DNA from 2 places in the Halomonas sp. Ps84H-12 genome. Region 2 is predicted to be linked to the other one. Evidence: predicted binding sites of a transcription regulator. Region 2 holds the regulator's gene; the other holds the start of a gene.

Region 1 (14,760 bases), on a different contig from region 2:
GGTACGGGCCATTCCGGGCGCCAATCTGCCGATTGCCATGCTTGGCATGTTTATTCTCTGGATGGGCTGGTTCGGGTTCAATGGCGGCTCGATGCTGAAAATTGCCAGCCTGGATGATGCCAATGCAGTGGCACGTATTTTCGTCAATACCAATACCGCCGCAGCCTCGGGCATGGTAGCGGCCGCTCTGCTGTACCGTGCCTTGTTCGGCAAGACCGATATGACGATGGTCATGAACGGCGCATTGGCCGGGTTGGTGTCCATTACGGCTGAGCCGCTTCTGCCCGGGCCGGGAATGGCCATGCTGGTCGGTGCGATCGGTGGTGTGGTGGTCGTGCTCTCTGTGCTCGGGCTGGACCGCCTCAGGATCGACGACCCCGTGGGTGCCATTTCGGTACATGGCAGTGCGGGTATCTGGGGGATTGTCGCCGTTGTATTCACTAACCCTGACGCCACGCTAGGCATCCAGCTGCTCGGCACCGTGATTATTTTCGCTTGGATGTTCGGTGCCAGTCTGGTGGTGCTTTTCATTATACGTGCCGTAATGGGGCTGCGTGTCAGCGAGCAGGACGAGTTTGAGGGCATGGATGCCCACGAATGCGGTATGCACGCCTACCCTGAGTTCGTTTCGGCCAATACATCGGACATGGATGGCACCCCCCTGCGGAGCAGTGCAGCGGCCGACGGCCTGCTGGCCAGCCGGAAACCTGTTCAACGTTAAATGATTCTCCGAGGCCAAGGCCCATTAGATAAACACGGGTCTTGGCTTTTCGTGAACTGATGATGAAAACCTAGAGGCCATACCATGCATATGATCGCAGCTATTATTCAACCCCATAGGCTTGAAGATGTCAGAGAAGCGTTATCTGATATCAATGTTCAAGGACTCACTGTGACTGAGGTTAAAGGGTTTGGAAGGCAGAAGGGGCATACCGAGCTTTACAGGGGGGCGGAGTACACTGTGGACTTTGTGAACAAGATGAAAGTCGAAGTGGGAGCCTGTGATTCCCAGGTCGACACAGTGATCGAAGCGATTAAAACAGCCGCATACTCTGGTCGTATTGGAGATGGGAAAATATTCGTCTATCCACTTTCCAATGTTATACGCATACGCAGTGGTGAAACTGACGAGGCGGCGTTATAGCTCCTTTTTAGCGAGGCTTGCGTTTTCTGCTTATTCCAACAGAAATCCGCGTACAAAACAGTGGGGTCGCCCGTCGGCACCGCTGTTTTTGCTCGAAAATCTACGGATTATCTCGAGGGTGCTCTGCCCCGACATGCCTACGAAAGGTGAAACGAAGTGACTGACAGTATGGCTCCGCAGCAACCAACCCATTTCCCGCCCTTTCGTGGTAAAGCCCGCGGCAAGCCACGCGGACGCTCACTTGCCCCGGACGCCCTGGATGCCTTGCGTCAACTGCTCGGTGATGAACGCGAGCAGCCGCAGCGGCGCCAACGTGATCTGTTGATCGAACATCTGCACGCGATTCAGGATGCCCTTGGCCACTTGCCGCTGACCCATCTACGCGCCCTGGCCGCTTACATGAACCTGCCCATGGCTGAGGTGTACGAAACCGCCACCTTCTACGCCCACTTTGATGTCATCCACGACGATCAATCGCCGCCTCCAGCGCTGACGCTGCGGGTATGTGATTCCCTGTCCTGCCAGCTGGCCGGTGCTGACGCTCTGCGCAATGCACTTGCGGTAGGCACCGACCCCGCCGAGGTGCGCGTGTTGCGCGCCCCCTGCATGGGCCGCTGTGATACGGCGCCTGTGGTGGAAGTGGGTCATTACCATCTGGGCCATGCCAGTGTTGAGCGCGTTCAGGCGGCCATCGCTGCCGATCACATTCACCCTGAACCCTTGGACTGGCCACGCCTTGACGCGTATCGGCAAACCGGTGGTTACGCCCTGCTCAGCGCCTGCCGGGCGGGGGAGGTGAGTGTTGAAAGCCTGATGGACACCCTGGAAAAGGCCAACCTGCGCGGGCTGGGGGGCGCGGGTTTCCCGACCTTTAAAAAATGGTTTTTCGTCCGCGCCGAGGCCGGGCCGCGCTACTGCGCCATCAACGCCGATGAAGGCGAGCCGGGCACCTTCAAGGATCGTTATTACCTGGAGCGCGCGCCCCATCAATTTCTCGAAGGCGCCTTGATCAGCGCCTGGGCCGTGGAAGCAGACGCCCTGTACATCTACTTGCGTGATGAATACCCGGCGCTGCATACGGTGTTGCATCAGGCCATTGCGGAGCTGGAAGCCGCCGGGCTGGTGGCACCGGGCTATATTGTGGTGCGCCGTGGCGCGGGGGCGTATATCTGCGGGGAAGAATCGGCGATGATCGAATCGCTGGAAGGTAAACCCGGCAAACCGCGCCATCGCCCACCGTTTGTGGCCCAGCGTGGATTATTTGACCGCCCGACTCTGGTCAATAACGTCGAAACCGTCTATTGGATTCCGGCCATTTATGCCCAGGGCGCCGACTGGTTTGCCAGTCAAGGCCGCCATGGTCGCAGTGGCCTGCGCAGCTTTTCGGTCTCTGGCCGGGTGAAAAACCCGGGTGTACATCTGGCCCCGGCGGGTATCACCCTTAACGAGCTGATCAACGAATATGCCGGTGGCATGCAGGACGGCCATCAGCTTGCCGGCTACCTGCCCGGTGGCGCCTCGGGCGGCATTCTGCCCGCCAGCAAGGCCGATATCCCACTGGATTTCGACACCCTGCAGGAGCACGGCTGCTTTATCGGCTCGGCGGCGGTAGTGGTGTTTTCCGATCACGATAACCTGCGTAATGTAGCGACCAATCTGCTGGGCTTTTTCGCCGATGAATCCTGTGGCCAGTGTACGCCCTGTCGCGTGGGTACCGAGAAAATGCTCACCCTGCTGGAACGCAGCACCTGGGATGTCGACACGCTGGAGCGGCTTTCCCAGGTGATGATGGATGCGTCCATCTGCGGCCTGGGGCAAGCCGCCCCCAATCCAGTGCTGGGCCTGCTGCGCGATTTCCGCACTGAGCTTGCCGCCCAGAACGTCATTTTCAAAGGGTAAGGAGAACCTTATGAACCAAGAGACCTTTACCCTCACGCTGGATGGCGCAGCCGTGACGGCTTACCCCGGCGACACCCTCTGGCAGGTCGCCAAGCGCGCCGGAGAAACCATTCCGCACCTGTGCTTCAAGGATGCCGAGGGCTACCGTGCCGACGGCAACTGCCGCGCCTGCATGGTCGAAGTGCAAGGCGAACGCGCCCTGGTCGCCAGCTGCCTGCGTGAGGCCAAGCCTGGCATGGTGGTGCATAGTGCCACCTCTGAACGCTCGCGGGTGGCCCGCGAAGGCGTGCTGGAAATGCTCGCCGTGGACCAGCCGCCCCGCGAGCAGAGTCCGGACGCCTCCAGCCATTTCTGGGCCATGGCCGATCAGCTGGCGATTGATGTCGGTGAGGTAAGTGAGCGCTTACCCAAGCGCAGCGAGCGAACTACGCCCACCGTGCACCATGTGGCCGAGCGCGAAAGTGCCGTCGTCAAAGACCGCTCGCACAGTGCCATGGCGGTCAACCTCGATGCCTGCATTGAATGCAACCTGTGCGTACGCGCCTGCCGCGAAGTGCAGGTCAACGACGTCATTGGTCTGGCCCATCGTGGCAGTGCCTCAAAAATTGTTTTCGACTTTGATGACCCCATGGGCGACAGCACCTGTGTGGCCTGTGGCGAATGCGTGCAGGCCTGCCCCACCGGGGCCCTGATGCCCGCCACCCTGGTTGACGAACACGGCGTGGGGGACAGTGTCGCGACTGATAAACAGGTCGACTCTGTCTGCCCCTATTGCGGCGTCGGCTGCCAGCTGACCTACCACCTCAAGAACGACGAGATTGTCTATGTGGAAGGCCGCAACGGGCCGTCCAACCATAATCGTCTGTGCGTGAAGGGTCGCTTCGGGTTTGACTACCCGCGCCATCCGTCACGCCTGACTACCCCGTTGATCCGCCGTGAGGGTGTGGCCAAGGGGCTTGATCCAGACTTCGACCCCGCCCAGCCGCTGACTCACTTCCGTGAGGCCAGCTGGGAAGAAGCGCTGGAATTTGCCGCCACCGGCCTGATCACGCTGAAAGCGGAACAGGGGCCGCAAGCGCTGGCGGGCTTTGGTAGCGCCAAATGTTCCAACGAAGAAGCCTGGCTGTTCCAGAAGCTGATCCGCACTGGCTTTGGCACCAATAACGTCGACCACTGCACTCGGTTGTGTCACGCCAGTTCGGTCGCCGCCCTGATGGAATGCCTGGGCTCTGGCGCGGTGACCGCGTCCTTTATGCAGGCCGCCAACGCCGATGTGGTGATTCTCACCGGCTGCAACCCGGCGGTAAACCATCCGGTCGCGGCCACCTTTTTCAAACAGGTCGCCAAGCGCGGCACCCAGTTCATCATCATCGACCCCCGTGGTCAGGCGCTGGACGCCTACGCCCACCTGAGCGTGCGCTTTAAACCCGGTGCTGACGTGGCGCTGTTCAATGCGCTACTCAATGTCATCGTCACGGAAGGCCTCTATGACGAGACCTACATTGCCGAGCATACCGAAGGCTTCGACGCCCTCAAAGCGCATGTGGTCGATATGACCCCAGAGGCCATGAGCGCCCAGTGTGGCGTAGAGGCTGAGACCATTCGCGAGGTAGCGCGCCTGTATGCCAATGCCGAGCGTGCGATGATCTTCTGGGGCATGGGCATCTCTCAGCATACCCACGGCACCGATAACGCCCGCTGCTTGATCTCGCTGGCCCTGGCCTGTGGCCATACTGGCCGTCCCGGCACCGGCCTGCACCCGCTGCGTGGCCAGAACAACGTTCAGGGCGCCTCGGACGCGGGTATGATCCCCATGGTGATGCCCGACTACCAGCCGGTCGGCGATGATCAGCTGCGCTCCGCCTTTGAGGAACTGTGGAATACGCCGCTGGATAATCAGCCCGGCCTGACCGTGGTCGAGATCATGGATGCCATTCATGCAGGCACCATTCGCGGCATGTACATCCTGGGTGAAAACCCGGCCATGTCTGACCCCGATCTCACCCACGCCCGTGAGGCGCTCGGCAAGCTGGAGCATCTGGTGGTGCAGGACCTGTTCGTGACCGAAACCGCCCAGTTCGCCGATGTGATTCTGCCTGCCTCGGCCTGGCCCGAGAAAGACGGCAGCGTGACCAACACCAACCGTCAGGTGCAGCTGGGCCGTGCGGCCATGCCGCTGCCCGGCGATGCCCGCCCGGACTGGTGGATCATCCAGCAGCTGGCCAACCGCTTCGGCCTGGGCTGGCACTACCAGCACCCTAGCGAGGTGTTTGCGGAAATGAAGCAGGGCATGGCCTCGCTGGATCATATCAGCTGGGAACGCCTGGAGCGCGAACAGTCGGTGACCTACCCCTGCCCGAGTGACGACGCCCCCGGCCAGGACGTCGTCTTTGGCGATGCCTTCCCCCGCGAAGGGGGCAAGGCCAAGTTCGCCGCCACCCGGCCCATTCCGCCGGATGAACCGGTGGATGACGACTACCCAACGGTGCTCACCACCGGCCGCCAGCTGGAGCATTGGCATACCGGCTCGATGACTCGGCGTGCCAAGGTGCTGGATGAGCTGGAACCGGAAGCTGTGGCCAGTCTCTCCATCAATGAAATGCAGCGGCTGAAGTTGGCGCCGGGAGACCGCCTGACCATCACCACCCGGCGAGGCCGTATCACACTGGCCGCACGGGTTGACCCCGGCATGCCGGATGGCATGGTATTTATCCCCTTCGCCTATGCAGAAGCGGCCGCCAACCTGCTGACCAACCCCGCGCTGGACCCGGACGGCAAGATCCCCGAGTTCAAATACGCCGCCTGCCGCCTGGCCGCCGTCGAAAAAGAGGAGGTCACCTCATGATGATCACTGAGCTGGTGGATGGCGAAGATTTTCGCCAGCGCCTGGTCAGTATTGGGCTGGTGCCGCCGGTGGACGCCAGCCCCGCTGACTTAGCCGAAATCGCTGCCTGCGTCTACAAGGCGAACGGCCTGGCCGAGCTGCCGGAAACCGTTGCGGATCTGCTGCGCTATAAGGAGGTCATGCTGCCGGAAGTGCTTGAGGCCATTGAGACAAGCCTCTCGCCGGTGCTTGAAGACGAGATAAAAGGAAAAGCCTGAAGGGTAGGGTGAACGTTGAGAGCAAACAGGCAGGCGCGAGAGCCAAGTTAATAAAGACAGACAGTTCGTCAGACTTCCGGCAGCTGCCCCATGGGCCATCTGCCGGTTGCTTTTATACGCTTACTGTCAGGTTTCCATTGCATCTGCTTGGGCGGTGGTGGCATCGTCATGCGTGGCCAGATAGGCCTCCAATGAGTCGTCCATCGCGTGTAACCAGGGCGTGTGGTGGGAAGGTGCCATGGTGCCTGTCATCAAGGAGCGGTAGGAGTGGTTACGGAAGGCCATGATGTCATCATGCTTGTGATGCTCCCATTCCAGAAACGTCTTGTTAACGCCGTCAATGTCAAAGCTGGGATAGTCGGTTTCATCAATCAGGGACTTCACGTAATCCCCCTGGAAAACAATCATGTCTTCATCGCTTTCCAGTGTTTCCTCGCGTGCTCGCCAAGCGGCACTATCGCTGCGCATTTCATTTTGGCTTGGCAGCGGAATACGCCCAAGAATGATGTCGCGTACGTACCAGGCCTGTGCATCAAACATATTAAAGGTATAAAACTGATCTTGCATGCCTAGGTAGAACAGCTTGGGGTTGTGCTCCCAGGCAACGCCTTTGTAAAGATCCAGCGGCCACATACGATTGCTGGTTTTCAAGCGCAGTGACTCTTCAAGGAAGGGGAAGTGGTGCAAGTAACCGGTACACAGGATAATAGCGTCGATAGGTTTTGAGGTGCCGTCCGCAAAGTATGCTCTATCGCGATCTACTCGCAATAGTAGTGGTTTTTCTTCCCAGTTATCAGGCCACTTGAAGCCCATAGGTCGAGAGCGGTAACTGGTGGTGATCGTTCGAGCACCATATTTGTAGCACTGAGAGCCAATATCTTCGGCAGAATAGCTACTGCCCACCAGTAACAGATCCTTGTCTTTGAACTCCAACGCATCGCGAAAATCATGGGCATGGAGAATGCGTCCGCCAAAATTTTCGAAACCTTCGAATTCCGGCACGTTAGGGGTAGAGAAATGCCCGGAAGCGACGATGACATGATCGAATGTCTCAGTGCTGAGCGTATCCGTGGTGTGGTCGTGGGCAATGACGGTAAAAGTCCCGTTGGCCTCGTCGTAGCTGATGTGGCGCACTGGACAATTGAAGCGGATGAACTTACGAACACCGGCTTTCTCAACGCGGCCTTTTATATAATCCCAGAGCACAGCCCGTGGCGGATAAGAGGCAATAGGACGACCAAAATGCTCTTCAAAAGAGTAGTCGGCGAACTCCAGGCATTCTTTCGGCCCGTTGGACCAAAGGTATCGGTACATACTGCCGTGAACCGGCTCACCGTTTTCATCAAGGCCGGTGCGCCAAGTGTAGTTCCAAAGCCCACCCCAGTCAGACTGTTTCTCAAAACAGACCAGCTCCTGTGGCTCTCCGCCCTTTTCATGTGCCGATTGAAAGGCTCTAAGCTGTGCCAGACCGCTTGGGCCGGCGCCGATGATTGCGATACGCTTTTTCATAGCTAGTTTCCTGTACGTGTCCTGACAGATTTGAACGAAATGTCGTGATAGGAGGCGAGAAAACCTCTCGCTCGCTCACTACCAACCTAGTGGATCGGCACAGACAACAAAATTACTCAGAGAGGGTAGTCAAAAAGAGTTATCTATCGGTATGAGAGGTCGATGGGTCGGCGTCAAAGGCGATGATAACGCCTTCGACGCCAAGCACAGCGGCGTTATGTGAGTAAACGCCATGTCCCTTTTCGTTCACACGAAGCAGATGTCCATCGGCGCACTGAATACGATAATCCAGCTCAAAGCTGCGGTGTTCACGCAAGGCATCCTGAACTTCTTCCCAGACCTGGTCGGCATCCTGGGGGTGGATCATGTCTCCGTAGCTGATCAGGGAATGGTTAAGCAGCGTTTCGGCCGTGTAGCCGGTCAATCCGTAGCAACCGTCACTGACGTATTCCATGGTCCAGCGGCGATTGTTACGGGCTCGATAAACCATCACAGGAAGTCCATTCACCAGTTGCGACAGGCTGCGATGGCTAGCAGAGAGAACCTGATTACGTTGTACCTGAGGCGTAATATCACAGAGGGATAAGCTGGCAGGCCAGGCAGAGCCAACCCCGAGGGGTTGGGCGCGTAACTCACACCAGCGTAGCTCATGGCCGGCCCCCATCACTCTCAACCATAACGGTGCGGGACTTTCCTGACGATTTACCTGACAGCACACCTGTTGCCAGACATCTCGGTCAGCAGGGTGAACATACTCCAGCAGGTGGGACGGTGTAGCCTCACTGTCGGCGTCAATCAAATGCTGCCAGCTACGGTTGGCAAACAAGATTTCACTGTTGTCATTTACGATCAGTACGGCTTCGTTCAGGCTATCCAGCAAGCTTGAACAAGGCGGTGTGTTGGGGGGACGCTTCCTGAAGGTGAATGGCATCAAAAGGCACATCATGGCGCATCCTCATCAGGTAAAGGGTGCGTGTGTACCCAGGCGGCCAGTTCGAGACGCGAGTTGACATTGAGCTTACGTAGCAGGTTTTTGACATACACTTTGACGGTGCTGTCACTGATGCCCAGTTCACGGGCAATCAGCTTGTTGCTAAGCCCTTTGGTAATCCACATCAAGGTATGGCGTTCGCGCTCGGTCAAGCCTTCCGCCCAGCTTGAGGAAGCGGGCATGTCATCCATAATATCCAGGCGATCGGCACGCAAGTGCTGCGCCAGCATCATGACAACATCATCATTGAGCGCTATCTTGCCATGCAGGAGAGCATCAAGACGCTCGAGAATGATATCCGGATCGGTATCTTTGAGCAGGTAGCCATCAGCGCCAAGCTGAATGGCTTTCAGTAAGTCATGGCTGTCGTCTGACGCGGTCAGCATTACGACCCAGGTATCTTCACACCTGGCCTTGATCTGCTCCAGCAGAGATAAGCCGCTGGTGCCCGGCATTTGCAGATCGATCAGTAACAGCTCAGGATCCAGGCGCTCCAGGTTCTGGAGGAGCTCTTCAGCATTGCCGAACTCTTCCAACATATCAAAGCGCTGACTTTCGCTGAGCAGTTGTGCAACACCACGTCGAAATAAAGGATGGTCATCGACTAAAACAACTCGTGTAGGGTTCATCGCATTTCTCTATCTGTCATCCGTAACGATCAATTCGACACGGGTACCGCCACTGGATAGTGATCCTACGTGCAGGTGGCCACCTATCTTTTGGGCACGCTCGTGCATGATGCCCAGCCCGAAACTGCCGCTGCCAGCATCTTCCGAAATGATGCCCTGTCCATTGTCATCGACACGCACCAGCAACTCCCCTTTAACCTGCGGGAAAAGCTGAATACGAACATGCGAGGCGTGAGAATGACGCACGCTGTTGCTGAGAGCTTCGCGCACAATCAGAAGCACCTGAATGGCGGTCTGTCTGGATAAGCCTTCTGGTTGGGCTCGATTGTCCAGTTCGAATACCAGCCCTGAAAGCTGCTCGAATTCCTCTACTGTGCGTACTAGCCCCAAGTGGAGTGAATCATCCTCCAGAGTGAGCCTGGCGGTGGTGATCAATTCGCGGGTTTGGCGGTAGGTTCGCTGGGTTTGCAGGTGGATATCGCTGGCCAGCGTCTCAAGTTCCGGCGCAAGCTGTCGGCAAGCCTTCTCCAGGCGCGAGGTGCGCAGCCGCAAATACCCCAGCTCTTGGGCAATGGTGTCGTGTAAGCCGGCGGCATAGTCGCGACGCTCTTCTTCTACCGCCTGTTCGAGGTGCTGATGGTGCGCCAGGCAAATCTTTAAGCCTTCCATGAAGGCTCTGCGTAACGGCTCGAAAAACGGGTTCTGCGGCCATCCGCCTGGTAGCAATAACCAAGCCTCCGCCTTTTTATCCAGCGTAAGCTGCTGTGCGTATAGGGGGTGGGGCCAGCATGGAAGCTGACGCTGTGAGGGTATTTCCCTGCTCCCATTGACGAGGTCGTCTGTACGTCGATAGCGCGTGGTTAACGCCGCTTCCATAGCGGTGGCCTGATCTACTGTCAGGGTAATGCCGGAAGGCGTCACCAGGGTCAGCGAGTGGGCCTGCGACATTCGCAAGGCGAGGCATAAACAGGAACCTTCGATAGCGGTGTAGGTGGCTGGAAGCTGACGTTGCAACCAGGTAAGAACCGTCGGTAAGTCAACCGCCAGGTGGTGGCATGCGGCGAGGCGCAAGGTAAGCCCGTTGAGTACCTGGTCGCTTATGAGCGGTTCCGGCTGAGACGTTTTTTCAGGTTGAATTACCCGACGTTCAATCCAGCCACTGAGACTGATAGCCATACCTCCTCCCATCACCGACGTTCATGCCTTACGCGCGTTAGCCCTGTTACTAGCAGGTTTCATGCCAGTACAGGCTGGTTACTCCTTCGTGATTACCCCCCATGGCCGATTGTGCAGCTTCCTACTGCGAGTAAAGTATTTTTATCAGAAAGAAAATTGTTGGCGCATCACGGTTCTCCGGTGGGGGCGGGCACGCCACCTGCACCATAAAGGGAGCATCAGACGACCGCGACGCACCTTTATAGCCCCAGGCTGAACAAAACCGGAACGGACAACACGAGGTTACACTATGGGTAGTTGGCATCACTCTAAGCAGCAGGCGCTGGAAACGCCTTGCCGGCGCTATCGTATCGCTGGCCAGCATGCCCTGCGTTTACCGCTATTACCGGGGGAGCGTTTGAGCATCACGTCGCCAGATGGGGAGCAGGGCTGCGATTTGTTGGCGCTTGACCAGGATAACCAAGCCGTGACGGCTTCCATGGGGATAGCGCTGCAGCCGTCCGCCGCGCTGACACAGCGCCAGCTTGAACAGGGTAATGCGGCTGCCAAGCGGTTGAAAGCCCGGTTCGATTCTTGGCAGATTGATACTGAACTGCTGTCACAGGGAGGTCATATTCCCGGGCGGCAGTTGCCTCTTGAACTCAGCTGCCCTCTGGATAGCGCGCCGCTAACGTTGGTGCTGGTGGCCCCCGGCAACGACATGGCTGTCTCCGAGCAGTCACCCGCCACGGAACTGGACGTGATTCACTGGCACTTGCCTGAGCATTTACCGATTCTGCCAGCGCCTTTAGCCGAGCCTATTAACGACATCCACATTCCGCATAGCAGTGCGCGTACCTATCAGGTTCGTGCAGGTGAGTGGATTCAGATCATCGATGTGTCAGGCAAGCAGTGTTCGGACTTTATTGCCTTTGATAAAGATGCCCTGGACCTGGGCGAGACGGTGACCCTGGACGCGGCGGCAACACGCACGCTGGCCAATTGCGCGATGCCGCAGCCCGGCCTGTTTTCGCGCTTTGCCGATCAACGTCTTCAGCCCATGCTTGAAGTGGTGCAGGACACAGTCGGGCGGCATGACAGTTTTATGCTGGCATGTACGCCAAAATTCTACGAAGACAGCGGCTATTTTGGCCATATCAGTTGTACCGAGAATTTTAACCGTGAACTGGCGGTCTTTAACATCGCCCCTCGCGCTGGCTGGCCAGCCATCAATTTCTTTTTCAATACGCACGTTGAACCCTGCGGCACGCTATCGGCAGATGAGCCCTGGTCGCGAGCTGGCGACTATGTCCTGCTGCGCGCGAAGCGCGATCTGGTGTGTGCGTCGTCCGCGTGTCCGGACGACATTGACCCCGCTAACGGATGGACGCCCACCGATATACAGGTACGCATCTACTCAGCCGAACATGAATTTCCGCGTTCAATTGCTAACCGGACTACCCCGGAGGAACTGCCCCGCATGACACTGCAAACCGCCTTTCACCGTCGGACATCGGCCCTGACCCAGCGCTTCATTGAATATCGCGGCTACTGGCTACCCAGCGAGTTTGAAGGCTGGGGGCGGCGTGCCGAATACCTTGCCTGCCGTGAACGGGTTGCGGTCATGGACCTGACACCCTTGCGCAAGTTTGAAGTGGTGGGGCCGGATGCTGAACGCCTGCTGCAATACGCCTTGACCCGGAATGTGCGGCGTTTATCCGTTGGCGAAGTCGCTTACTCAGCCGCCTGCAATGAAACCGGCGGCATGCTCGACGATGGCACGCTTTTTCGGATGGGCGAACAGGCGTTCCGGTGGATCTGCGGCGACCCGTATAGTGGTATCTGGCTGCGTGAGCTAGCTAGCCGCCAGGGTTATAAGGTCAGTATTCGTGAGTCCACCCAGCAACTGCACAACCTGGCGATTCAGGGGCCGTTCAGCCGTGAGCTGCTCAGCCAGCTTGTGTGGAACGCTGAAACCCAGACGAGCGTCGCTCAGTTAAGCTGGTTCCATTTTATGATTGGCCGGTTGGGCGGGCCGGATGGCATTCCTCTTATGGTCTCGCGTACCGGCTACACCGGCGAGCTGGGGTTTGAAGTCTGGTGCCACCCTGACCATGGCGAACGTCTTTGGGATACCATCTGGGAGGCGGGGCAAGCGTTCGGCTTAGCGCCCTTAGGGCTGGATGCACTGGATATGCTGCGCATCGAAGCGGGGCTGATTTTTGCTGACCATGAATTCTGCCCGGAAACCAATCCGTTTGAAGCGGGTATTGGTTTCACCGTGCCAATGAAAACCAAGGAAGACGACTTTGTTGGCCGGGAGGCGATGGCACGGCAGGCACCGGAAAGTCGCCACAAGTTAATGGGACTGATCATTCATAGTACGGAACTGGTGGATCATGGGGATCAGGTCTTTCATGGACGCTTTCCGGTGGGGCAGGTGACCAGTGCTACCCAATCACCGCTGCTTAAGCAATCGATAGCCCTTTGTCGTCTGGCACCCGAGTTTGCAAGCCCTGGTACCCAGCTAGAAGTGGGTCGCCTTGATGGGCACCAGAAACGCCTGCCGGCGGAAGTGGTTGCCTTGCCGTTTTATGACAAGGAGCGTACTCGCGTGCGTAGTTAATTTAATTCCATCAAGCCAGTGATTAGAACGCACTGGCTTGGTGAAGGTCAGCACTGTCACAGTGCATGTAAAAGAATGAGTGCCCCCCGTTTTTAATGGTAATTCGACCAATCAGAAGAGTGGGTTTTGCTAGTAAAAAGGAAGTGTTGATTTGCCAGGGTAATGTTCAGTGACGTTTTGTTTTCGCGATATTTTAGACAATAAAGCATCGTTTGATGGGCTGGATAAGATGTTTTTCTGCGCTGATGGAGTTTTGGCATGCATGTTGCTCTATTTAACTTAAGGCGTTTAAAAAGGCTGCTGTTAATGTTGGGATGAGCGTTGGCTAGTAGCCGTTTTAATGCTGTTTATAAAGGTAAGTGTTAAAGAATCATCGTCATTGAATGCAACAGAAAATGGTTTATTACTACGAAAACTCTCTGGTTAAAACAGCCAGGTGATTTCACCGTCACGCTTTACACATAGGGGAACAACATGACGACCGATGAACTAAAAGGCATCTTCGAGATGCATCAGGCAATGAACATAGAGGTGTTTTACTGGTGGTGTATTGCCATTATGTTCCTGATTCACGCAGGTTTCCTGTCTTACGAAATTGGTGCCTCGCGCACCAAGAATGCGCTGGCATCAGGGATGAAAAACATCCTTACGCTGGCGTCAGTGATTCCGGCCTTCTATTTTGTGGGCTGGTGGATTTACAACGCTTTTCCCAATGGCCTGATTCCCATTGATGCCTCGGCGGCGCTTCCCTGGAGCGCCAGTATGCGCCCTGATGTCAACGATATGGGCACAGGGATATTCTTCGCGGCGTTCGCTCTTTTTGGGGCGACTACAGGCTCTATCCTTTCTGGAGCCGTCATCGAACGAATTCGTTTGAGTGCCTTCCTGACACTTGCCGTCATATTGGGGGGTGGCGTATGGATACTGGCCGGGTCCTGGGGCTGGCACCCAAGCGGCTGGCTACTCACCCAGTTTGGCTATCATGATGTTGGGGCAGCAGGGGTCGTCCATGCGGTTGCCGGGTTCTTTGCCCTAGGAGTATTGATGAACCTGGGCGCCAGAATTGGCAAGTTTAAAAACGGTAAGCCCCAGGCAATCCCACCGCACAACATGCCAATGTCGTTGCTTGGGCTGATGATGATCATTGTCGGTTTCTTCGGTTTTCTCGGCGGCTGCATCATCTTCAATACCGGCGATATTGGCTGGACGACCATTTATGGAACCCAGACCAACCTGTCGGCTTTTGCCTTCAACACTGTCATGGGTTTTGCAGGCGGTGTTATCGGAGCCTACCTGATATCAAGAGACCCCTTCTGGACCATGTCAGGTGGCTTGGGCGGTATCATCACCGTGGCAGCCGGTCTGGATCTTTACTATCCCGGCCTGGCGTTTGCGCTGGCGGCCAGCGGTGGTGCGTTAATGGCCAAAGTGGGCAACTTCCTTGAACAGCGCGGCCTGGATGACTCTGTGGGCGCCTTTGCGGTTCATGGTTTCTGCGGTTTTTACGGCGTCGTGCTGGTGGGTATCTTCGCGGCAGGGTTTGCCAATGCAGAAGGGATGCCGGATATTTCTTTCACCGGCCAGTTGGTAGGCGCTGTGGTTATGGCGTTAACCGGCTTTATCCCAGGTTGGGGAATCTCTTACGCATTGAAAAAGTTCAACCTACTGCGTGTACCACCACATGTTGAAGTACTAGGGCTTGACC
Region 2 (14,760 bases):
ATGATGGCACCACGCTCTTTTTTTCGTGGCTGTCTAGTAGGGGTGGCCGTTGTGCTGGGTACGCTGGCGGTACTGCTGTTAGCGCTGCGTCTCTTTGCTAGCCAAGTTGATGCATTGTCCCCCCGCTTGGAGGCGCTTTTAGAGGCACGTATTGGCGTGCCGGTGAGCATCGACCATCTAGCGCTCTCTCTGGAGCGCAACGTCCTGCACCTGGAGCTGGAAGACCTTCATGCGCAAACGCCGGATGGTCAGGCCCTGATAGGGCTTGATCGCTTGTCGCTGCGTTTGGATGCCTGGGCCACGTTGCGCCACTTAGCGCCTATCTTCAGCGATGCGCGTATGTCTGGGCTCGAATTCCATCTCTACCAGCAGCCTGACATCGCCTGGGGCTGGCCTTCACCGGCCAAGCTGCCGCTGGGGGTAGCACCACAACCAGAGGTGGACCTTGAATCCTTGGATGCCTGGGCTGGACTGCTGCTGCGCCAGCGCCTTTGGGTGGATAACAGCCGCATCATGCTGCATGGCCAGCAGCAGACTGTGATGCTTCATGCACCTTCGCTGCTTCTGAATGGCGATCATCGCCGCACACGATTAGAGGGCTCCCTGAATATTGTCGAGGCGCCTGATGTGCTGGCATCAGAGCTGCCCGCCATTACCATGCGTGCCGAAATGCAGCCCGGTCAGCAAGGCTTTAGGGACTTTTCTGCTGCGCTTCAGCTCGATATGCAGTTGGATCATCTGGTGGTGCTGGCGGCACTGTTTCGGCCAGATCGCATGCCTTTTCTCGAACAGGTGGGCGGTCATGTGCAGCTATGGGGGCGTTGGCAAGAAGGCGCGCTAGCTGATGCGCGGCTTGCACTAGATGTGCCCGAGCTGACGCTACGTAAAGATGTGGAGTACGCTGTGCTGCGAAACATTCAGGCCAGTGGGCAGTGGCTGCGCGACAGCGAAGGCGGTGAGGCGTGGCTAAGTGGCAATGCAGAAACCGTAGAGTGGGCCCAGCCTGAAGGCGTTGGTGATGGCCCCGCGCTGCCACACCACTGGTATCTGTCACACCAGCCGGGGCAGTGGGAGTTGCGAACCAGTGCGTTTGAGCTCGCCTCGCTAGCGGCTTGGCGGGAGTATGCGCTGTTGCCTGAGTCACTCACCCGGGTATTGCAAACGCTCTCGCCCCGAGGGCAGGTGCAGGGGCTGAGCCTGGGGCAGCGTGAGGGGCGATGGGGCGTGGATGCTGCACTTACTAATGTGGCTGTACTCCCCTGGCAGCAAGCGCCAGGAGGCGGTCCGCTGGACGCTTGGGTGCAGGCTCGCGACCTGCGTGGCCGCGTGACCTTTAACAGCGCAGGCGATAGTACGCTCTATTTTCCAGAACTCTTCGATGTACCTATGCAGCTAAGTCACGCCGAAGGGGTGGTGGAGTGGGTGTATGATGGTCCTAACACCATGATTAGCGGCCGTGACCTCAATGTGGACTGGGATGGCGCCCAGGTAAGTGGTGGGTTCGGCTTGATCGCGGGGCAGCAAAGCGGTCAATTTGGGTTGGATATTGCATTTGCCGATGTAGATGCGATCTCCCGCCCGCTCTCCCAGTGGCTGCCCATGAAAGCATTTGAGCCGAAGCTGAGGGAGTGGTTGGAGAACGATATTGGTGGCTTAGTGCCGCAAGGTTCGCTGAAGCTTAGTCAGCCCCTGGGACCTGCGGCTTCATCAGATCAACTCTCGGCAACGCTCGCGCTGGAGGTCACTCAAGGCCACTTGCCGATTGCGCCGGAGTGGCCGCGTTTGGAAGATGTCGAGGGGCGCTTGCTGTGGCAAGGAGGAGTGCTTCAAGCCCAGGTAGAGCACGCCCAAAGCCACGGCGTTGAAGTATCCCAAGGCACGATACGTATGGAGAAAGAGCAGCCGCTTCAGCTATCAGGCAGTCTTCAGAGTGATGGTGCATCCTTGCTGAACTTTGTTCAGGCCATGCCGGATATGGACACGCTACCACGTAGCGATATTACCGTTGATGGTATCATCGAAGGGGATATCGCCCTTGTACTGCCGCTGGATAACGAGGAGGCGCTCCAGCTAGAGATTAATGCACGGCCAGCGCTATCGGCTGTGCGCTACGCGTCACTACCAATAACCCTGCGTGATCTGGATGGTGGGCTCAGCTGGCAGCAGGTGGGTGAGGCGCATGCGCTGTTAGGAGAGCTAAGCAGCCAGTGGCAGGGCGGTGATATTCGCGCAGAGCTGATGGCTGATCAGCGTGTTGCCTTGCAGGGCAGCGTGGAGTCGTCTGCGCTGTGGTCGTTGGCAGGGCTGCCTGCCGAGCAGGCTCGCCAAATGATGAGTGGCCGCACCCAGTGGCAGGGTGAGGTCTCTCTTGCGGCTCGTCCAGTGTTAACCTTAGAGAGCCGCCTGCTTGGCATCACCAGCGCGCTACCCGAGCCGTTTGCCAAGACTAGCGATCAACCGTGGCCATGGCAGCTACGCGCGGAGTTTGAAAGCGGGCGAGTATCGACGCAATTGGCCGATAAGGCAGCTGCGAGATTCCAAACGTTGAATAGTGGTGCACTAGCGGCCGAAGTGGTGCTCGGCAATGCAGTGCAGCGACCGAATTGGCCCAGCCAGCCTGGCTGGCGCCTTGAAGCAGGGCTCGATACGTTAGACCCCATGGCATGGCACGCTGTGCTGTCGCCGATATTGTCGGGAGGCGCCTTGGCATCTGCTTCTAGTGGCGAGAGCACGCCGCTTGAAGTACTGCTACGTGCTGGCTGTTTACGCTTTCGTGACGAGTGCTTTGGCGCTTTTAACGCCTCAGGGACACTCACCGGCCAGCGCGCAGCACTTCAGCTTAGCGGCGATATGTTGTCTGGGCGCCTAGATTACCAACCCGCCAGCGAGCGGCCGCTTGATGTTGCAATTAGCATGCTAGTCCTAGATCGTTTACTGGACCTGCCCGCCAAAGAGCATGATGCCACTGTCGCAGCCCCCGACTCTTGGGTTGATGCAATTGAAACACAGCATGTAGCCCCCGTTGCTATTCCCGACTGGCTAGCTGAACTGCCCAACGGCAGGCTACGGCTAGCGGATATTAGCGTTGGTGGCACTCGCTTTGGCCCATTAACCGCCTACTGGCAAACCGATGATCGTCGTTTTTCGCTCTCACCAGTTGGTTTAACCCTCGGACAGCTTTCTGCACGCGGCGAGTTGGTTTGGGAAGGCAATGCGGTGAATAGCCGTACACGAGCGGATATCTCCATACAGGGTGGCGATGTGGGGACGGCGCTGGAGCAGCTTAACCAACCGGTAGCCATGCGTAGCCGCACCACCGACCTTGCTGCTGAGCTTACTTGGTCGGGAGCCCCCTGGCAGCTTGATTTAAGCCGGGCTGGTGGTGAAATGAGTGCTGATATACGCGACGGCCGTTTTGTGACGCTTGAATCGACGCCTGCCCGCTTAGTGGGGTTGCTCAACTTTGATAACATTCTGCGCCGTCTACGGTTCGATTTTTCTGACCTAACCGGTCAGGGAACGGCCTTTGACCGTGTGCATGGCACTGCCGATGTAGCTGAAGGGCAGCTGTTGCTTCGTGGCCCCCTGCAAATTGATGCACCCGCCACCACGCTGACGCTAACAGGAAGTGTTAACCTCTTACAGCGTGAACTTGACCAGCGCCTAGGCGTCACACTGCCGGTTAGCCAAAGTTTACCCATCGCCGCCATTGCTGTCGGAGCGCCCATTGTGGGCGGTGCACTGTTTCTTGCCGACCAAATTTTTGGCGATGCGCTGGATCAAGCAACCACTATTTATTATCGCGTGCGAGGCCCTTGGACCTCGCCGCAAGTGACTTTAGAAGGCCCCCAATGACCGCACATAAAAGCGATATAGAGTCCGCTGTTTCCATTTTGCTAACGCCAGGTGGCCTCGATTTGAACGCTCTGGATGCTGGCCTTGGCTACGCCATGGGAGCGGGGATTGATTACGCCGACCTCTATTTTCAGCGCACCTGGCAAGAGGGTTGGGTGCTGGAAGATGGCGAAGTTAAAGAGGCCAGCTATAACATTGATGGCGGCGTTGGCGTGCGCTCGTTGGCAGGTGAGAAAACCGGGTTTGCGTACTCCAACCAAATTACCGCTGATGCACTAATGGATACAGGCCGTACCGCCTCTGGCATTGTCCGCAGCGGCAAGCAGTTGCCAGGGCAGAAAGTAATGCCAGTCAGCGCGGCGTCGTACTATGCAGGTATCGACCCACTGGCGGGCCTTTCGGCAGAAGACAAAGTGGCCATGCTGAAAGAGGCAGACCGCGTGGCCAGAGCGGCCGACCCGAGCATTAGCCAGGTCAGTGCGTCGCTGTCGGGCACCTATGAGGTGGTTTTAGTACGCGCCAGTGACGGCACCCTAGCGGCGGATATTCGCCCACTGGTGCGTTTTAACGTCAGTGTTATTGCGGCGAAAGATGGCCGCCGTGAGCGCGGCAGCGCTGGCGGCGGTGGTCGTTACTCCATGTCGCGTCTGCGGGATGAGGGCGTTGCCGAACGCTATGCCAAAGAGGCGGTGCGCCAAGCGCTGGTCAATCTTGAAGCCATTGATGCGCCAGCGGGGCAGATGCCAGTGGTGTTAGGTGCCGGTTGGCCGGGCATTCTGCTGCACGAAGCGGTAGGCCATGGCTTGGAAGGTGACTTTAACCGTAAAGGCAGTTCTGCCTTTGCAGGGCGAATGGGGCAGCGGGTTGCCGCCAAGGGAGTCACAGTGGTTGACGATGCCACTGTTGCTGATAGTCGCGGCGCGTTGAGCGTGGATGACGAAGGCACACCCGGCCAATATACGCCGCTGATTGAAGATGGCATTTTAACTGGCTATATGCAGGATAAGTTAAACGCGCGATTGATGAAGATGGCGCCTACCGGCAACGCCCGCCGCGAGTCGTTCGCTCATCTGCCGATGCCTCGTATGACCAATACGGTGATGTTGGCTGGTCAAGATGACCCTGCCGATATCATTAAAAGCGTTAAGCGGGGAATCTACGCCGTGAGTTTTGGCGGAGGGCAGGTGGATATTACCTCGGGAAAATTCGTGTTTTCGGCGAGCGAAGCCTACATGATTGAAGACGGTAAAATTACCGCGCCGGTGAAAGGTGCAACGCTGATTGGTAACGGGCCTGAGGCCATGGGCCGGGTATCGATGATTGGCCACGACATGGCGATGGATACCGGGATTGGCGTTTGCGGTAAAGAGGGCCAGGGTGTGCCGGTGGGGGTTGGCCAACCCACCCTGAAACTGGATGAGCTGACCGTGGGCGGCACGCAGTCTTCTTGAGACTCTGGTTTACAGCGCTAGCGTATCGCGCAGGTGTTTGAAAAGCTTGCGTGAGCTGGTGGGGGGCTTGCCCTGTTCGCGCTCTTTGCGGGCGTTGCGCACTAGCTGGCGCAGCGCCTGACGATCGGCGTTAGGGTAGTCTGCCATAAACAGGTCAACGGCGTCGTCGCCCTCATCCACTAGCCGGTCACGCCATTTTTCCAGGCGATGAAACGCATGATCGCGCTGCTCTTTCTCTTGTTCGATGGCATCGAAAACGCCCTGAATGGCCGTTAGATCCTCTTTGCGGATAAGTTTGCCAACGTATTGCATATGGCGACGGCGGCCTTCATGAGAGCGAATGCGAGAAGTCTCTTCAATCGCTCTCAGCATATCGTCTGATAAAGGAAAGCGCGCCCGCTCGGCAGGCTTCATGGCAATTAATGTTTCGCCAAGCGCTTGCAGAGCATGCATTTCACGCTTTAGCTGAGATTTACTCGGGCGCTCTTCTTGTTCATCGATATCGATAGGCTCGGGGCGTTGCTTCGGCATATAAGAACTCACAGATTAGATTCGTTTGCAGCATTATATCAGGCTGCGACCACAACATTGATTCGCCAATGCGATTCAGGTGAAAAGGAGGCCATATGGCACAGGCATTTGATGCAACGGCGCAGCAGGCGCAGTTGACGGAGCGCGCCACAGAGGCGCTTGCCCTGGCAAAACAGCTAGGGGCGGATGCCGCCGAAGTCGGCGCGAGCGTTGACCAAGGGTTGGGCGTTAGTGTGCGACTTGGTGAAGTGGAGACCGTTGAGCTATCTCGTGATCAGGGTATTGCGGTCACGCTCTATGTGGGAAAACGTAAAGGTAGCGCTTCCTCAACGGATGCAAGTAGTGCCTCCATTCGTGCCACGGTTGAAAAGGCGCTGGCTATTGCACGTTATACCGGGGAGGATCCCGCTGCAGGCCTCGCTGAAGCAGAGCTGATGGCGACCTATTTGCCAGACTTGAAGGTGCACTATCCGTGGGCGCTCTCAACCGATGAAGCGATTGACCTTGCCCTGCGCTGCGAACAGGCTGGCCGCGAGGTGGCAGGTATTCACCAGTCAGAAGGTGCCTCGCTCTCAAGCGGTGAGGGCGTGCGAGTATACGCCAATAGCCACGGCTTTTTGGGGACTCAAAAGGGTAGCAGTCACTCACTCTCCTGCATGCTGATTGCCCAAGATGAGCAAGGCATGCAGCGGGATTATGACTATACGTCTGCGCGTAACCCGCAGCAGCTTCGCCACCCAGAGGAGGTGGGGCGCGAGGCAGCAGCGCGAACGTTGCGGCGTCTAGGAGCGCGACGCCCCCCGACGGGAACGTTTCCTGTGCTGTTTGATCCCTCCCTTGCTAGCGGCCTTATCGGCCACCTTATGGGTGCTCTGGCGGGCGGCGCGCTTTATCGAGAAGCCTCGTTTTTATGTGATCGCTTGGGTAGCCCGCTATTCCCCGATTGGTTTGGGTTAGAAGAGCGCCCGATGGAAGTGGGAGCAACGGCTAGTTCACCGTTTGATGCGGAGGGTGTACAAACCCGTAGCAACCGGTTTATTGATCAGGGGAGGGTGGCGAGTTACATGCTCTCTGCCTACAGTGCGCGTCGTTTAGGAATGCAGTCCACGGGCAATGCGGGCGGCGCGCGCAACATGCGCTTGTTAGCGCCGTTAACGCCGCGGGAAGAGCTGTTAACACAGATGGGGCGTGGTATTTGGGTGACCGAGCTCATGGGGCAGGGCGTTAACGGCGTCACTGGCGACTATTCCCGGGGAGCAGCGGGTTTCTGGATTGAGAATGGCGAAGTACAGTACCCCATTGAGGAGTTCACTATTGCTAGTAACCTCAACAAGATGTTCGCGGGGCTAAGCGGTGTGGGAAGTGATACGGATACCCGTGGCAGTATTCACACGGGTAGCTGGCTGATTGATGCGATGACAGTGGCAGGAAGCTAGTCGACAAGTGCTGACTTGGTAAACTAGCTACTGGTCTTCGTCAAACCGTGCGTCGAACAGAGCTTCAATGGCATCTAGCGCCTGTTCGGCGTCGTTTCCTTCAGCGGCGACAGTGAGCTCGGTGCCGCAGGGGGCGGCCAGCATTAGCAGCGACATAATATTGGCGGCATCGGCTTTCTGCTGCTGCTTATAAACCACGATATTCGCGGAAAACTGCTGGCCACATTTCACCAGTTTGGTGGCCGCGCGGGCATGAAGACCACGCTGGTTGGTAAGTGTTAAGGTTCTTTTGGGCACTCTGGTTCCTTTTTGCCGAGTGGGTCTTGAAACTTAGGTCTTGAAAAACTTAGGTCTTGAGAAGCTTAGGCCTTAAAAGTTAGGTCCTGAAACTCAGGGCGTGCTGCCAGCGGCGGGTGTGGTAACGCATGGCACCGCAGGCTCTTCGCTCAGCGTGTATTGTAACCCCAGCTCACGGTGTCTCAACTGTACTTCTCCGGTCTGTTTAACCAGCTTTTTAGCAAGCTGTTCGACCATATAAACAGAGCGGTGTTGCCCGCCGGTGCAGCCAATAGCCACGGTTATATAACTTCGCTGGCTATTTTGGTAAGCCGGAAGCCACTTTTCCAACCAAGCCTGAATATCATTGGTCATTGCCTCGACCATTGGGTAGCTACTTAAAAACGCCACTATATCAGCATCACGCCCTGTAAATTGGCGCAGGGTAGGGTCCCAATAAGGGTTGGGCAGGCAGCGAACATCGAAGACTAAGTCGGCATCCATGGGTACGCCGCGTTTGTAGCCAAACGACTCAAACGTCAGTGTTAGCTGATCTTTTCGCTGGTGGGCGACTTGATCAGTAATGCGGCGTCTCAGGTCATGCACGGATAAGCGCGACGTATCGATCAACAAGTCAGCGAGATCGCGAATTTCAAGCAGCGTCTCTTCTTCTTTATTGATGGCCTCTTCCAACGTCATTTCGCTATCCCGGGTAAGCGGGTGGCGACGGCGGGTGGCTGAGTAACGCTCCAAAAGAATGCGCGCATCCGTGGTCAGATAGATGACCTGAAAACGAATTTCTCGCTGGCGTAGTTCTTCCAGTAAAGCTGGGAGGCGTTCAAGCGCCGTAGGAAGGTTGCGTGCGTCAATGCTCACTGCTAAGTGAGTGCGCTCGCCTTGCTCACGTAGTTCATCAACTAATGAGCCCAGCAGCATGGCGGGTAAATTGTCGATAGCGTAGTAGCCAAGATCCTCTAGCGCTTGTAAGGCGATAGATTTACCGGACCCTGAACGGCCGCTAATGATCACCAGTTGCATAGCGTCTCTCTTGGCTTACATAGGAGGAAATTATCGCTGCGTGCAGTGGTCACCGCCCATAAAGCCTAGGCGGCTTGTTCGCGAATCTTCGCGGTAATAAGTGCTAAGAGTTCGCGCTGACTATCGGCTTTACGTAACTGCTGACGCGTATGGGCGTCGTTCATAATAGTAGCCACTTGGCCAAGCAGTGCTAGGTGGGTGTCATCTGCCTCTTCTGGTACCAGCAGCACAAACACAAGATCCACCGGGTCGCCATCAATGGCGTCGAAGTCTACTGGCTCAGCAAGCTTTAAAAAGCCAGCAATGGGTGCGCTACAGTGAGGACTGCGAGCGTGGGGGATGGCAACCCCGTTGCCTATCCCCGTACTGCCTAGTCGCTCGCGGCCAATGAGTCGGCTAAACACCTCTTGGCTATCTAGGCTGGGTGTATTTTGGGCGATAAAGGTGCTGAAAAACTCCAGCACCCGTTTTTTGCTGCCCCCGGGAACGTCATAAAGCACGCGCTCCGGGGGGAGGATGGTTTCCAACGTCATTGAGTTAACGCACACCAGCGCCCTGGGCGCGAGCTTGTGCTTTTTCCTTATGTTTAACGAGTTGACGATCGATTTTGTCTGCTAGCGCATCAATAGCGGCATACATGTCGTTATCAAGCGCTTCGGCGTGAAGGTCTGCACCGGCAGCGTGCAGTGTGCAGGCTGCTTGCTGGCGCTCCTTCTCAACAGATAAGGTCACTTGCACCGTGGTAATGTTGTCGTAGTGGCGTTCAACGCGCTCTAGCTTTTCGTTAACGTAGTCGCGCAAGGCGTCAGTCAGTTCAACGTGATGACCAGTGATGTTTACTTGCATTGACGTGCTCCTTATCCATCGGACTGTACTTCGATTGTAACCCTTTTTACGCTATTGCAAAGCCCTTGCGTTGAGTTTGTTCATACGTACCGCTTAACTAGCGTAAACGGCGGCGCTCACTTGACGAGGGAATGCCCATTGACTCCCGATATTTTGCGACAGTACGCCGTGCAACGCTAATGCCCCCCTCTTCAAGCAGAGTCACCAAGCGGCTATCGGAGAGCGGTTTTCCTGAGGGCTCATCCTGAATCAGCTTTTTGATGCGGGCGCGAATGGCTGTGCTGGAGTGGCTGTCGCCGCCGTCTTGGCCGCTTACCTGGCTTGAGAAGAAGTACTTAAGCTCGAAAACGCCCCGTGGCGTGTGAATAAATTTCTGCGTGGTCACACGAGATATGGTGGATTCGTGCATCTCTACCGCTTCAGCAATATCCGCTAAAATCAGCGGTTTCATTGCTTCTTCGCCATGCTCCAGAAAGCCAATTTGGCGTGCAATAATTTCACGCCCAACTCGTAGCAGCGTGTCATTGCGACTCGATAAGCTTTTGATCAGCCAGCGGGCTTCTTGGAGGTGCTCTTTGAGGAACTGGTTGTCTTGGCTTTTGTCTGCGCGTTTGATCAAGCTGGCGTAGTCGGGCTGTATACGCAAGCGTGGTAGTGCTTCTGGATTGAGCTCTAAATGCCAACCTTCATTGTCGTGCCGAACGACTAGGTCGGGGGTGATGTAGCTGTCGTCGGTAACGCCATAGGTGCTCCCAGGGCGTGGGTCAAGGCTGCGAATTAAACGGATGACATCGTCAAGCTGCTCGTCATCAAGGCTTAAACGGCGCTTGAGAAGCCGCATATCGTCTTTGCCTAATGCTTCCAAAAACTGGCGAACCAGCCGTTTGGCGGGCATTAGCAGAGGGGTGTCCTCAGGTAGTGAGGCGAGTTGCAGCATCAGGCATTCACGCAGGTCTCGGGCAAAGACGCCGGTGGGCTCAAATTGCTGCAAGCGCAGCAGGGTATTTTCCACTTCCCGCTGGCTTAAGCTGTCATGGCCTTGGGCTTTTAATCCTTCCCGAATGTCATTAAGCGGCTGGGTGAGATAGCCGTTGGCATCCAGCGCATCAATCAGGCTTTCCGCGATGGCGTATTCTCGCGGGCTAAAGTCTGTCATGGCCAGTTGCCATAGCAGGTGGCCATGTAGGCTTTGTCCAGCGGCTTGGCGCTCGAAGTCGGGGCCTTCACTGCTGCCACCCAGGCTGCCTATGTCTTGATAGGTATCTGACCAGTCACTGTCGACGGAGAGTTCGTTGGGGATGCTCTCGGACCACTCAGCCTCTTGAGGCTCACTGACAGCCTGCTCGCCAAACTCATCTTCTTGCTCAAGCATGGGATTGGCATCTAGCGCTTGCTGAATTTCTTGACGAAGGTCCAGCGTCGATAGCTGAAGCAGGGCGATAGCCTGCTGCAGCTGAGGTGTCATGGTCAGCTGTGTGCCGATACGCAATTGGAGAGAAGCTTTCATGACCATCTGAGAACCACTCGTTAATCAGAAAGCTCCACCCTAGAGTGAGTTATGGCTTGGTGCAAGTGCAATAAGCATGCCACTAAAAGAAATGCTTCTGCAGGTCACTGTTTAAAGGCGGAAATCGGCGCCTAAATAGACATCTCGAACCTTCTGGTTGTTGAGGATTTCCTGGGCGTTTCCACTGGCAATGATGTGACCGTCGCCAACAATGTAGGCAATATCACAAATATCCAGCGTTTCACGAACGTTATGGTCGGTGATCAATACACCAATGTGGCGTTTCTTTAACGCTCGAATGATAGCTTTAATTTCCCCAACGGAAATCGGGTCAACCCCGGCAAAAGGTTCATCCAGCAGGATAAAGGCCGGTTCGGTGGCCAAAGAGCGGGCGATTTCAACACGGCGGCGTTCGCCCCCAGAAAGACTCATGCCTAAGTTGTCGCGTATATGAGTGATGTGAAAATCTTCAAGTAGTAACTCAAGTTGTGCTTCCCGGGCGCTTCGATCAAGCTCTTTGCGTGTCTCTAAAATGGCCATAATGTTGTCAGCCACGGAGAGCTTGCGGAAGATGGAAGCTTCCTGGGGTAGATAACCAATCCCTGCCATGGCGCGTTCATGCATAGGAGCATGAGTGAGGTCAAGGTCGTCAATGCCTACTTTGCCCGCATCCAATTTGACCAACCCCACAATCATATAAAACGAGGTGGTTTTACCTGCGCCATTAGGGCCAAGTAGCCCAACCACGCTACCTTGAGTGATTTCCAGATTAATATCTTTAACCACACGGCGGCGCTTATAGCTCTTCGCTAAATGATGGGCGTAGAGCGTTTTTACTGGTGTGGGGGCTGGGGATGTTGATGCTGCCACGTGGCCACTTCCTATTGTTCGGGCTGAAGGGTCATACGAATACGCTGATTTTCACTGCCGCTAACGTCAGAGCGTGCTTGTACTACTTCTTGATCGATAAAGTACTCTAAACGTCCACCTTGGAAGTGATCTCCTTGCTGGGTCAGCTCAGCTTGGTCAATCAGCTCAACCCGGCGTTCGGAAACGTGATAAATAATCCGACGCGCCCAGCCTTCTATAGGGGTTTCTTGGTCTTCAATTTGGTTACGCAAGTAAGCACGCTCGCCCGTAGCGATGGCGCGAGACAACTCGCCAGCATTGTTACGCTGAATTTCGACACGCTCTCCGCGTAGCTGCATATTGCCTTGGCGAATGTCAACGTTACCGGTGTACACGGCTGTCCCTGCTCGTTGGTCAAGGTCTAACCGGTCGGCCTCCACATGAATAGGCGCTTGGTTTTGTGCCGCTACAGGCAGTGCAATTGTGACAAGCGGCACGGCTAGGGCAAGAAGTGCAGTGCGGATTAGAGCATTCATCAGATTTTGCGCGAGAAACCCGGTGCTTTAGCGCCGGGAGGGATAGCGCGTCGCCCGCAGGGCGACTGGGTTACGCCACCGCCTGTCCCGCTCCTCCTGTTAGGTGGGTGAAGGGTGTAAAGTGATAGCCGTAGCCATCACCGCGTTGGATGAGGGTGCAGTATTTGTGCGAGATGCCTTGCACGGCCCCCTGTTCGGTCTGGATGTTAAAACTGCCGGTTTTGCGTACCGCGACACGCCCCGTATGGGTACCTGCTTTCTTGCCAGTCGGTACCATCGCACGCACCATGTCGCCGGTTTGAAAGCCGTGCACCTGCTTCTGCCGCATCAGATAGCCACGCGGAAACCCGTGTTTCGTTAAGCGGGTGCGCTGATAGCTACCACGCCCCATCGCCTTGATGGTTAATGTGGGCACCTGCCAAGCATGTAGTGCGTCGAACGCACCGACACAGGCCGCGTCTAGAGCATGGGTTTTAGGAATGCCCAGTCGCTGGCGGTTGTACTTGGTGCGACCGCCGGTGCCGACAGCCACCGGCAAGCTAGTCGCTTTGAGCGCATTAAACAGCGCCCAGCGCGTGGCATTGATCGCGCTGGCATCGCGCAGCGGTTGCTTGAGCTGGCGCTGCACACGCTCAAGCCGAGCGTTAGCGGTGTGGCCGTTGGCTTTCAGGCGCTTTTTCAGGCCTTTGTCAGTGGCGAAAAAATCCACCAGTGACAGCGCATCCTTGCTCTGGTTGCAGGGGTGGCAGCTTAGGGTCAAATTACTGACGCGGTTCGAGCCGCCCCGCGAGCGCGGTATCACATGCTCGATCTCCAGCGGCGTATCGGCGGTGCCGCAATAGGCACATTCACGGCCCCATTTTTCCAGCAGGTACTCGCGTACTTCGTAGCCCAGCAGCGTGCCTTGCTGGTACTCCACGCCGTTGATCTCGGGGTTATCCAGCTTCTGCGTATCAAAGCGCACCAACTCTTGGCTGATGGCGGTTACAGGCGCTAAACGATTCAACCGGTTCACCCAGGCCGTGACGGTATCGACGCGATGCTGCAGCGACGGTGCCAGCCAGCCCTTGGGTTTGGTGCGATTATTGAAGCGCGGGGCGCGGTAACGCAGGTTGGCACTGCGGCGGCGACGCCGAAAGGCGGCGCGTTGTTGTAATGCCTTTTTGATCTGATAACCGCGATGGATTAGTTCAAACAGGCACAGCACATGCCGCTGCTGACTGTCCGGTTCGCGTATCAGCGCCAGCCCGGTCGTTTTGCTGCCAGGGTCGATGCCCAGGCTTAGTGGCTGCGTGCTACCGCCCACTCGATCTTTCAGCCGGATCGTGAACGGATAGCGCTTATGCACCACGGCACGCCCGCGCTGTAGCAGCAACCGAGCCCGTTTTTCACTGCACGGCATCAGCGGCTGCTTCTTTTTGTCCAGTACGAAAATCGCCATGCGATTTCCTCCTAATCAATGCCCTTACGGACCTTGTGTCGCGGGGCTTGCGCCCCGTCTCCCCTCGGGAATGTCGATAACCGGCTCCTGCCTTGTGGCAGCGATCAAGATCTTCGGCGTTTTACCTTTCGCCCGGGCGGCGTACCGCAGCATGATCTTGACCTTTCAGAGCCACGGACTGAGGAAGCATCCGTGGGTGAGTCTTGGCGACCTGTTATCAACGTAGCGGGTTGGCTACCGCTCTCCCTGGTCAACCGGGCTTGTTGTCACAAGCTCCCGCCTTCAGGCGGGGGTAGTTGACCGCGACTCCTAAGGGGAACGGGTGGCCGGCGGATGAACGCCGCGCACGTTGTTGGTTAAACGGACTTGGCTGTCATCCAGCCATACATCCATTCGGGAGGCTTCCATACGCTGAGGGGGCTGCTGCAACACTACGTGGGTGTCGCTCCAGGCATGCCGGGTGGTCCCGTCGTAGTTTAATAGTTCGCTATCAAGCTGCCACCCCTCTTCAGGCGCTAGTAGCCGCGCGGAGCCTGCCAATGTTAATGCTTGGGTTTCAGTATTGAGGGTGCCAGTGTTCGCCGTGGCGAGCCACTCACGTTGTTCGCTATCAAACAGCGTGGCACGGGGTGACAACACGTCAGTCATTGCCGTTTGCGGAGTATGCACCAGCCGTGGGGTTACCAGAGATTGCTGAATAGTGCCTGTTTCGCCAAATAGGGTAATTTCGGCATTCTCTAATACGTGCCCAGGTTCCTGGGCACGAGCTTCAGAGTCAATCTCAGTCTCCTGGGGGCCGCGAGGGTCTAGCCAAACCAGCACGCCGCCTAGGGCGATGACCATTGCCGTGATCCAGACCCGTTTTCTTACCCTAAAGCGCATTATGGCTGTCCGTGCAGATACGTATCGAGTACGGCATCCCAGTGCCCTTGGGACGTTAGGAGCGTATCGCAAATTTCACGCACAGCCCCGTGTCCGCCAAGGCGTTCAGTGA

Evidence for each region. Region 2 encodes sigma-54, which starts transcription at its own class of promoters, with help from an activator protein. Its sites were predicted from a motif close to TGGCACNNNNNTTGCTNT; they were not measured.
Region 1: the regulator sigma-54 is predicted to act here: its motif matches at 13,310-13,327, upstream of NH344_RS14575 (ammonium transporter).

Annotation. Positions count from the first base shown of each region.
Region 1 is NZ_JAMXSJ010000032.1:29,111-43,870, forward strand. It holds gene amt (ammonium transporter) at 1-721, shown strand, start outside; gene NH344_RS14530 (P-II family nitrogen regulator) at 806-1,144, shown strand; gene NH344_RS14535 (NADH-ubiquinone oxidoreductase-F iron-sulfur binding region domain-containing protein) at 1,301-3,043, shown strand; gene fdhF (formate dehydrogenase subunit alpha) at 3,054-5,888, shown strand; gene NH344_RS14545 (hypothetical protein) at 5,885-6,145, shown strand; gene NH344_RS14550 (NAD(P)/FAD-dependent oxidoreductase) at 6,272-7,654, opposite strand; gene NH344_RS14555 (PAS domain-containing protein) at 7,794-8,600, opposite strand; gene NH344_RS14560 (response regulator) at 8,597-9,274, opposite strand; gene NH344_RS14565 (ATP-binding protein) at 9,284-10,450, opposite strand; gene NH344_RS14570 (aminomethyltransferase family protein) at 10,740-13,055, shown strand; gene NH344_RS14575 (ammonium transporter) at 13,530-14,760, shown strand, end outside.
Region 2 is NZ_JAMXSJ010000031.1:16,651-31,410, reverse strand. It holds gene rng (ribonuclease G) at 1-1, shown strand, start outside; gene NH344_RS14315 (AsmA-like C-terminal region-containing protein) at 4-3,855, shown strand; gene tldD (metalloprotease TldD) at 3,852-5,306, shown strand; gene yjgA (ribosome biogenesis factor YjgA) at 5,316-5,837, opposite strand; gene pmbA (metalloprotease PmbA) at 5,933-7,273, shown strand; gene NH344_RS14295 (HPr family phosphocarrier protein) at 7,301-7,570, opposite strand; gene rapZ (RNase adapter RapZ) at 7,664-8,587, opposite strand; gene ptsN (PTS IIA-like nitrogen regulatory protein PtsN) at 8,653-9,120, opposite strand; gene raiA (ribosome-associated translation inhibitor RaiA) at 9,125-9,433, opposite strand; gene NH344_RS14275 (RNA polymerase factor sigma-54) at 9,531-10,946, opposite strand; gene lptB (LPS export ABC transporter ATP-binding protein) at 11,052-11,810, opposite strand; gene lptA (lipopolysaccharide transport periplasmic protein LptA) at 11,822-12,325, opposite strand; gene iscB (RNA-guided endonuclease IscB) at 12,396-13,766, opposite strand; gene lptC (LPS export ABC transporter periplasmic protein LptC) at 14,076-14,648, opposite strand; gene NH344_RS14250 (HAD hydrolase family protein) at 14,648-14,760, opposite strand, start outside.